One region of the Neptunomonas japonica JAMM 1380 genome, then DNA from elsewhere that is predicted to be linked to it. Evidence: riboswitches for the same ligand, from Rfam matches in the RefSeq annotation. Region 1 holds a riboswitch; each other region holds the start of a gene.
The links. A riboswitch is a leader RNA that binds a small molecule or an ion and turns the genes downstream of it on or off. The one in region 1 is predicted to bind thiamine pyrophosphate.
Positions count from the first base shown of each region.

Region 2: linked by a shared signal. The riboswitch ahead of NEJAP_RS08810 (TonB-dependent receptor) and the one ahead of thiB (thiamine ABC transporter substrate binding subunit) in region 1 are both predicted to bind thiamine pyrophosphate.
Region 3: linked by a shared signal. The riboswitch ahead of thiD (bifunctional hydroxymethylpyrimidine kinase/phosphomethylpyrimidine kinase) and the one ahead of thiB (thiamine ABC transporter substrate binding subunit) in region 1 are both predicted to bind thiamine pyrophosphate.

Region 1 is NZ_AP014546.1:2,688,447-2,691,706, forward strand. It holds gene NEJAP_RS12580 (DUF1059 domain-containing protein) at 129-377, opposite strand; gene NEJAP_RS12585 (phosphotransferase) at 472-1,257, opposite strand; TPP riboswitch at 1,304-1,402, shown strand; gene thiB (thiamine ABC transporter substrate binding subunit) at 1,398-2,372, shown strand; gene NEJAP_RS12595 (ABC transporter permease subunit) at 2,372-3,260, shown strand, end outside.
Region 2 is NZ_AP014546.1:1,875,198-1,878,457, reverse strand. It holds gene NEJAP_RS08815 (hypothetical protein) at 1-1,025, opposite strand, end outside; TPP riboswitch at 1,272-1,401, shown strand; gene NEJAP_RS08810 (TonB-dependent receptor) at 1,457-3,260, shown strand, end outside.
Region 3 is NZ_AP014546.1:3,635,570-3,638,829, reverse strand. It holds gene NEJAP_RS17110 (glycosyltransferase family protein) at 1-969, shown strand, start outside; TPP riboswitch at 1,365-1,459, shown strand; gene thiD (bifunctional hydroxymethylpyrimidine kinase/phosphomethylpyrimidine kinase) at 1,448-2,284, shown strand; gene thiC (phosphomethylpyrimidine synthase ThiC) at 2,322-3,260, shown strand, end outside.

The sequences.
Region 1 (3,260 bases):
TTGCCCCTCTTGACTAGTGCAATAATACGAGCCCAACAAGGGTTTTTCATAAGTTAAGAGAACATGCTGGCCATACCCAAAAAACCTGGCGCCTATAAACAGGCGAACCGCTAATTTCTGAGCGGTAATCAAACAGGTCCTACTCTCTCAGGCAGAGCTTCGAACTCTCTTCTTTTTCCCTCAAACCACGCCACCATTTCGTCTGGCTTTTGCATTAACTGCATCATCTCATCCATCGCTTTAAGATGAGCAGCGTCTTTTTGATGAAGCATTTCGGTACCGTGCTGCTTACTCAGCTCAGCAATCTCTTCAAATGAATTAGCATGAAACTCTTCATCACAAGCACCACCTAACTGCTTACAACTCATAGTCTTCATAACTATTCTCCTTATTAGTGTGATTCTAATACAGATAACACTTCACAAGACTGCCAGCAAGAAAATGCTCATATAGCGCTTTTTGAAAGAGTCATCACTGATCACTATGCCCACTAAGCTCATACCAAAGCAGGCTCAACTGCCGGTTAACCTGTAACGCAATATTGATTGCGCATTCAAATGCTTTCGAATCGACATCCCTAAAAGCAGGCAGTGAAGCTATCTCTAGATGCGGTATTGAAAACTCTGTCACCAGTGCTGCGGCATCCAGCCAAGGATTCCCTAGCCCGGCATACTCCCAATCAATAACCACCAACTGCCCTACATTATTCAAAAGGTTTCTCTTATGCAGGTCATGATGCACAAGACATAATTCAACCTTGGCGGTTATATTTAGCTCTAGCATTAGCGCGCAAACCGAACTCAGTAACGCTTGAGCTTGCAAGGTATTGTCTAGATCATTTATTTTTTGCTGATATGCATCCCATAATGCTTGGTAATCATATGTCGGCATGCTTCTTATCTGCTGCCAATCAGACACACAGGCTAATATCTGAGCGTGCAAATCAGCTATAGGCGCATCATCTAATGTCGTGTAACGCTTCATCAAAAGCCATCCCGACTGGGTTTCATCTGGCAACTTTTGCTGAAAAACTTCCGGCGCCCATGCTTTAGTGCCGAGTAGGCTCAGTACTTTTTCTTCTCGCTGCCGACAAACACCCAATACTTGCCTTGTTGTATCGAGGCGCAAAACAACGGCTTGCCCTTGATAATTGCCAGTATAAAGCTGGTTGGTCGTACCTGCATGCAACAAAGGCTGCCATTGCACATCTACAGACAATTGAATATTTATATTTTCAAGTAGCTGGCTCTGTTTCAAAAGTCACCTTGGTCATTAGCGAGAGGTTATAGATATGCTATATTAGCGCCTGTTATCGGGGCGTTGGCCTAGCAGCCTGACTGAGAGTGTACCCGTCGAACCTGATCCAGTTAATACTGGCGTAGGGAATAAAGGAAAAAATGAAAAAACTATTTTCGATACTCGCTGCCTGTGGGCTGGCAACATCAGTACATGCTGCGGATCTGACCATATACACCTATGACTCTTTTGTTTCTGAGTGGGGTCCAGGCCCACAACTGGAAGCAGCATTTGAAGAGTCTTGCCAGTGTGATCTAGCATTTATTGCAGTCGATGATGGCGTTAGTATTTTAAACCGTTTGCGAATCGAGAAAGATAAAACCAAGGCAGATGTTCTACTTGGCTTGGATGATTCACTCACAGAAGTTACCCGCCGTGAATCGCTTGTCCAGCCACATGGCATAGCACTTAATGGATTAAAATCCGAGCTGCAATGGCAGGATCAGGACTTTATTCCCTATGATTATGGTTTTTTCTCTTTCGTTTATAATACAAATAAAGTCGAACAGCCGGCTACTTCATTAAAGGCATTAATCGATTCAGACGCATCAGTGATTTATCAAGACCCACGCACCAGCACGCCAGGGCAAGGACTCATGCTTTGGGTCAAAGCTGTTTATGGTGACGACTCAGCCAACGCTTGGAAACAACTCGCGTCACATACGGTGACTGTCACCAAAGGTTGGTGGGAAGCCTACAGCATGTTTCTTGAAGGTGATGCCGACTATGTTCTAAGTTACAACACGTCTCCCGCCTACCATGTCGTTACTGAAGAAAAAATACAGTACAAGGCCGCCGCTTTTTCCGAAGGGCATGTTGCACAAATTGAAGTGGCCGCGATATCAAGGTATGCAAAAAATCCTGAGCTCGCCAAGCAGTTCCTTAACTTTCTCATTTCACCTCAAGCACAATCCATAATCCCCACGGCTAACTGGATGCTTCCGGTTGTCGATCAAATTGAATTGCCCGAGATTTTTGATGAGCTAATTCAACCCAAACGCATCGGTTTTACGCCACAGCAGATAGCAACACAGCGTAAATCTTGGATTCGTGAATGGCGCTCTACTGCTAACTGATGCGTTTATATTGGTTGGCTTATGCGGCTATTTTCGCACTGACTATTCTGTCTTTTTATGGACTCATCAATTTTGGTGACGAAGGGCTTGATACCTCCCTTCTGCAAGATAGTTATTTTTATACGATTCTTGGTTTTACATTAAAGCAGGCGTTACTGAGCGCCCTACTCTCTGTGGGGATAGCCATACCAATTGCGCGGGCTTTATATTTTTTGCCAGCGCTGCGTTTTAAAAAACTATTCCTAACGTTTTGTTTACTCTGCTTCGTTACGCCAACGCTCATTGTTATTACTGGACTAGTTGCATTGTTAGGTCGTTCAGGCTTTCTTACTCAATCAATTAATACGGCATTGAGTAGCTTTAGCGAGAACACATGGAACCTTTACGGGTTATCAGGCATTTTAATTGCTCATATTTTCATGAACATGCCGCTCGCCGTTAGAATTATCTACCTACAACTACAGACAATCCCTGACAATAGCTGGAAACTTGCCTCTCAACTAAAACTGAGTAAACGGCAATGTTTTAGGGTTGTTGAATGGCCGGTACTAAGAAGCAGTAGTGTTTTATTACTCTGCTTTATCTTTGTACTTTGCTTTAACAGTTTTGCTGTTGTTCTTGCATTAGGTGGCGGCCCTCAATCGACAACCTTAGAAGTCGCCATTTATCAGGCACTTAAATATGATTTCAATATCCCTGAAGCACTTACGCTAGCCTGGACACAACTTATTGTAGCCGGAGGGCTTTATTGGCTCATTACACGATCCGGCGGCGTCTCCTGGCAAAGCATAGAATCTAGCCAATACAACTGGCGACCCAACCAGAGTTCTAGTGCACGTTTTTGGTTTACATCACTTTATAGCACTGCATGGCTGATACTACTTTTGC
Region 2 (3,260 bases), 810 kb from region 1:
TCTTGGCTCACCCACGCTGAGGCCCAAGCATTTATACTAGCCTCTATTTCTGCCTCTTCCGTTACTTCGGCTACTTCGGCTACTTCGGCTACTGCGGCTACTTCGGCTACTTCGGCCACTTCGGCTACTTCGGCTACTTCGGCTACTTCGGCTACTTCGGCTACTTCGGCTACTTCGGCTACTTCGGCTACTTCGGCTACTTCGGCTACTTCGGCTACTTCAGCTACTTCGGCTACTTCATTTACGGTCTTTAGCTCAGCAACATTTTGTGGAAGAGAAGATAGAAGGTCTTCATTTTTCAATCCCAAATCAATAAGTCCGTATGGAGCGGAAGGCATAGCCGCTTCTATTTGCGTCGATTGTTTTTCCTGATCGTCTAAATTCGTTGGTTTTACCAGTGAATCCAGCACATTATTTTGGCTAGTTAACTCGGCCTTTGACTCTTCGCTATCAACAGGCATTCCTTTTCCAGATAAGTAAACGAGTTGTTCAGTATAGTTGCGGGCAGTCATAAAGGATGCGGAATCATTTTCAGCAACAATAGTCATAAGCTTGTCTTCATTGCCTGCAATATAAGCATTATCAATAGCCGCTTTTTGTGCTGCTGATATTGCATCTATAGCTTCAGAACGCTTACCAAGATAGAACATCACAATAGACAAGTTATTGTAGGCTTCCGCCTTTGAAGGGTATTTAGCGACAACGCTTTTCAGTACAGATTCAGATTCTTGAAAGCGCTTATGTTCAAATAATAGCTGGCTACGCAGCATAGCGGCATCGTAATCATTCAACACCCTTTCTCTCTCACCTTCCTTAATAAGATCAAGGGAACGAAGAAGATCACCTTTTCGGGAGTGCTCAACTATCCTTTGTCTCCACTTATCATACATCTCTGGCGTATAGGAAAGCACTTCAGGTTGACGATCTTTTTTTGTTCCATTTCCTATAAATAAATACACAATTGCAATAGCTATAAATACAGCAATGGTCCATTTACCCGCCCTGACAGCCGAAACTGTATCCATTCTTGAAGTCCAAATTAAATTAATAGTGACTTAACATTATCTCAAATGAAAATGAACACTCACTTAGTATTTAGTAACTTTCTCATTAAAATGGACATTCATTTTAATGCTTCATCGCTACTTAATAAAACGCTATCACTCATCACTAATAACAACAAGATCCATACCTTTGAAATCACATCACATATTTGGCGCCTATCTTTTATTAATCTAAACGTTATAATCCAAGCCAATTTACTAATTAAGTAAGTTCCTAAGGGGTGGCACAGAAAAAGAGAGCCGTTTTAAGCTCTCTGCGCCTGAGACGCATATGGAATGCGGACCCTTTGAACCTGATCCGGATGATACCGGCGTAGGAATAGGAAAGTTATACTTCTTCTTTATTTTCCCGCTTCTCAACCGGGTCTCTGAGCTTTTTTCCGGAGACTTGTATGAATTTAAAACCTTCATTGTTTGTTAAATCTACGCTTGCCGTTGCTATCTTGTCAGCTAACCATTCTTTTGCAGCTGATGGAAATAACTTCTCGCTACCCTCAATTGTTGTCACCTCCGGCTTTCGCGGGGCTGCCCTTCAAGACGTACCTACAAGCTTAACTGTGGTTGATGACCAGGTCATTCAAGAACGTAACGCAGACCATTTAGAAGACCTTATAACCCTTGCACCTAACGTAAATTCATCCAGCGGTGCATCACATGCGAAATACTTCCAGATTCGCGGTATAGGTGAGCGTAGCCAGTTTATCGGGCCGATCAACCCGTCAGTCGGCGTCATCATGGATGGCATAGATATGAGTAATATTGGTGGTGCCGCAAATATGTTAGATGCACAGCAAGTCGAAGTGCTTCGTGGCCCTCAAGGAACACTTTATGGTGCAAATGCCCTCGCCGGTCTGATTAATATCCGCTCTAACGACCCAACCACCACAACCACAGGCCACATAGAAACAACATTAGGCACGTACAACACTAAACGCCTATCAGCCGCTGTAGGTGGCCCCATCAATGATAGCGTCGGTTACCGCGTTGCATTTCAAAGTAACAAAAGTGATGGATTTACCGAGAACGACCACCTGCATAAAGATAATACCAACAATATTGATGAAACCCTGTTCCGCGGCAAGCTACGTATTGAAGCAAGCGACGACCTAATGGTAGATTTAACAGCATTCTATGCCAATATCGATAACGGTTATGATGCATTTTCATTAGATAATAACCGCACAACATTATCTGACGAGCCAGGGCATGATCGTCAAGAGACATCAGCCCTAGCCGCTAAAACTACCTGGACAGGACATGATGCGTTCACATTAGAAACATCATTGAGCTACTCAGATTCAAACCTAGAATATGGTTATGATGAAGACTGGGTATACGATGGTTTTCATGTTGCGGGTTACAATGCATTTGATAATTATAAACGCGACAACAAAACAGCAACCGCTGAAGTCAGATTTATATCAGCTCCTGGCTCTGAACTATTCAACGGCTCTACATCATGGGCAACCGGCTTATACTATTATGATAGATCATCTGACTTAGCTCGCACATATACATACCTTGGCAACGACTTTATCAGCGAGTTTGATACTTCTCGTCTTTCAGTCTACGGGCAGCTTGAGTCATCATTATCTGAGAACTATGTGCTAACAACAGGTTTACGCATTGAGCATTCAGAATCTAAATACAGTGATAACGACGGTGCCTCTTCTAGCTCTGATGAGCTGCTAGTAGGTGGGCGAGTGGCTCTAGAATACCTAGCTAACCAAAACACGACTTATTATGGCTTGATCTCACGAGGGTACAAGGTAGGCGGCTTTAATGCGGACAGCTCACTACCAGCAAACCTAAAAGAGTTTGATACTGAATACCTTTGGAACTATGAAGTTGGTAGCAAAAAAAGCTGGCTAGAGAACAGCTTACAAACACAAATTGCTTTATTTTTCCAACAACGCGATGATGCTCAAATAAAAGGAAATCGGGTTGTTAGCAACCCCGGCGGAGGAAGCAGCTTTTTTGATTACGTCGATAATACTGACGAAGCATATAGCTACGGTTTAGAAGCAGAAGCTCGTTGGAAGTTAAACCCAACAGTATCGCTTTTTGGCTCACTTGGCTTACTTAATACCAAGTTAAAAGACAGCAGTGCCGCTTTTGACGGACGCGATGCAGCACAGTCACCAAACTATCAATATACGATAGGCGCCAATTTCAATCATGGAAAAGGCTGGTTTT
Region 3 (3,260 bases), 950 kb from region 1:
CGTGCAAGGGTTATGGCACCCGCTTTGGCGGAAGTGGGTGTTGATGTAGATTATCTTTTTAGTGGCAGGCCTAAGGCAGAATTGTTTGATATGGCATGTTTTGGTGATTACACAGTCAGACGAGGCTTGACCTTCTGTATGGGGGAGGGGGCAAAAGTACTACCGCTCAAAACGCTTTTAAATAATAACTTGGTTCAGCTATATCGTGATGTCAGGTCTTTAGATGTATCCCGCTATGATTTAGTTATTTCTGATTTTGAGCCTGTTACAGCGTGGTCGGCAAAGTTGGCGAATAAAGCCAGTATGGGGGTTGCGCATCAATACGCCTTTTTACATGCATTGCCCGATGGTTATTGCTCCAGACTTATCAGGCCGGGTATCAAGCTGTTTGCGCCAGTAAAGCAAGCCGTTGGTATTCATTGGGACTCATTTGACGCTTTGATAGCGCCGCCGTTGATTAGTCCTGCTAGGTTTACTTCGAATTCTACACATAAAATGATCTTGGTATATATGCCGTATGAAGTGAACGATGTTTTGTTCTATTGGTTTAGTGCTTTCCCTGATTATGAATTTCGTGTTTATAGCAAAATCGATAAAGCGTATGTGCGAAGTAACGTTGTATTTAGACCATTGAGCAGAGATTGTTTTGAAAAAGACCTGTCGATGTGTGAAGGCGTTATTTCAAATTGTGGTTTTGGTTTGGCTAGTGAGGCTATGCAGTATGGGAAAAAATTTCTTAGCAAGCCGATGAAGGGTCAAGCTGAACAGCAGTCCAATGCACGCATTTTGAAGTCATTAGGCTTGGCAACTATTATTAATGAACTGGGTGTTGATGTAATAGAAGCATGGCTCCAATTAGATAACCCTCTGCCTAAGTGCTTTCCTAATGTGGCAGCGGCATTATCGGAATGGATAGCGAGTGAGCGTCAGATACCATTGGACCAAGTTGTTAAACAGATGTGGTCTTAGACAGCAGCTGAGTAGGCATTAGAATTTAAATACGAATTTAAGAAGTAATGGTTAGCGATTAATTCTAGCCTGTTGCTGTTAAGTGCAAAGGGTATGGTTAATGAGATAGTGTGTAAAAGGGCGAGTAAGCTTTATAAATCCTTTATAAAGCTTACTCATTTGGCTTCCATTATCCGTGCGGTTGAAAGGCTTCCGTGCTGTTAACTACCTTGTGTCCTTTCCGCTGACTTGGCCATCCTTGAATTCGTTCCATGAACAGGAGATCCACCGTTGTTATTATGGCGAGTTGGCCCGGATTTCATATAGGAAAAAGTCCTATTTTTAACAGTAAATTATTGAATGTAGATTCATTATCCAAGGGGTAGACAGTCAGAGACTAACCGCTTAGACTCATTTTAATCTTGTCGGGGTGCCTTGTGTTGAGGCTGAGAGAAAACCCGCTGAACCTGATCCAGCTAGTACTGGCGTAGGAATCGAGATGTACAATCATAGCTCTTCAACAGCTATGCCTGTAGCGTTAACTATTGCCGGCTCAGATAGCGGTGGTGGTGCAGGTATACAAGCTGACATTAAAACGTTCTCTGCTCTTGAGGTGTATGCCGCCTCTGTTATTACAGCAGTGACGGCGCAAAATACATTAGGCATTTCTGCTATTCACTCCATTCCTAACGACATCGTTACTGCACAATTGCGTGCTGTATTGGACGATCTGGATGTTGCTGCTTGTAAAATAGGTATGCTGGGTGATGCGCTAACCATTGATGCGATAGCTTCTGTGCTGAGCGAGTTTCCTGTGAATTCGTTGGTCATCGACCCTGTCATGGTGTCAAAAAGTGGTAATGCACTATTACAGTCTGATGCTATTTCATTATTGAAAAATCGTCTTTTCCCGTTGGCTACTGTCTTGACGCCGAACCTTCCTGAAGCCGCTGCTTTAACAGGGTTACCTGAACCTCAATCTATTAAAGAGATGTATCAAATCCTAGAGTCACTTCATGAGCTAGGTGTTCCTTGGGTGTTGCTCAAAGGTGGGCACTTACCTGTACATAATCACGCGATAGACCTGCTTTCTAATGGTGAGCAGGTATTTGAATTTAAGAGTGAGCGTTTCAAGACAAAAAATACACATGGGACTGGTTGTACGCTGTCTTCAGCGATAGCTGCCGGGCTCGCTAAAGGGTTAAGTGTTGAGCAGTCTGTTAAAGAGGCTAAAAGCTATATAAGTGCAGCAATTTCTGCTGCGGACACATTAGCAGTAGGGACCGGATACGGTCCTCTGCATCATTTTTCGTTGCTCTGGAATAAAACTAGCTAAGGCTGTTTTCAGAGTTCAGTTCTAAGTAGGGTGGATTATGTCTAATAATAAATTACTAAGCCAAAATGCCAGTGTTGATCATGCCTCTGTGCAGCCGTTTCCTAAGTCTCGCAAGGTTTATATTGAAGGAAGCCGTCCTGATATTCGTGTGCCGATGCGTGAAATTTCTCTGGATGATACGCCAACAGGTATGGGTGGCGAAAAGAATGATCCGTTGTATGTATATGATACGTCGGGTCCCTATACTGACCCTGAAGCAAACATAGATGTGAGAAAAGGCTTGGATGCATTGCGTGCAGGCTGGATTAGTGAACGCAACGATACAGAGCAGTTAACCGCATTATCATCTGAATATGGTCGTGCGCGCGAAGTCGATTTACGTTTGGATGAATTGCGTTTTGAATTAACGCGAAAACCATCTCGCGCTAAAGCAGGCATGAATGTTACTCAGCTGCACTATGCCCGCCAAGGGATAGTGACGCCTGAGATGGAGTACATTGCTATACGCGAAAATATGAAATTAGCGAAGTCCAAAGCTGAAGGTAATATCGTTGCGCAACAGCATCCTGGTTTTAGTTTTGGCGCTAACTTACCGGACGAAATTACCCCTGAGTTTGTTCGTAAAGAAGTAGCTGAAGGTCGCGCTATCATTCCCGCTAACATTAACCACCCTGAATCAGAGCCAATGATTATTGGCCGTAACTTTTTGGTGAAAATTAACGGTAATATTGGCAATTCTGCAGTGACTTCTTCTATTGAGGAAGAAGTAGCGAAGATGACGTGGGGGACTCGCTGGGGTTCCGATACCATTATGGATCTCTCTACAGGTAAGAATATTCATGAAACACGTGAGTGGATCTTGCGTAATTCTCCTGTTCCGATCGGTACCGTGCCTATCTACCAAGCGTTAGAAAAGGTAAACGGTGTTGCAGAAGACCTTAATTGGGAAGTATTTCGCGATACATTGATTGAGCAA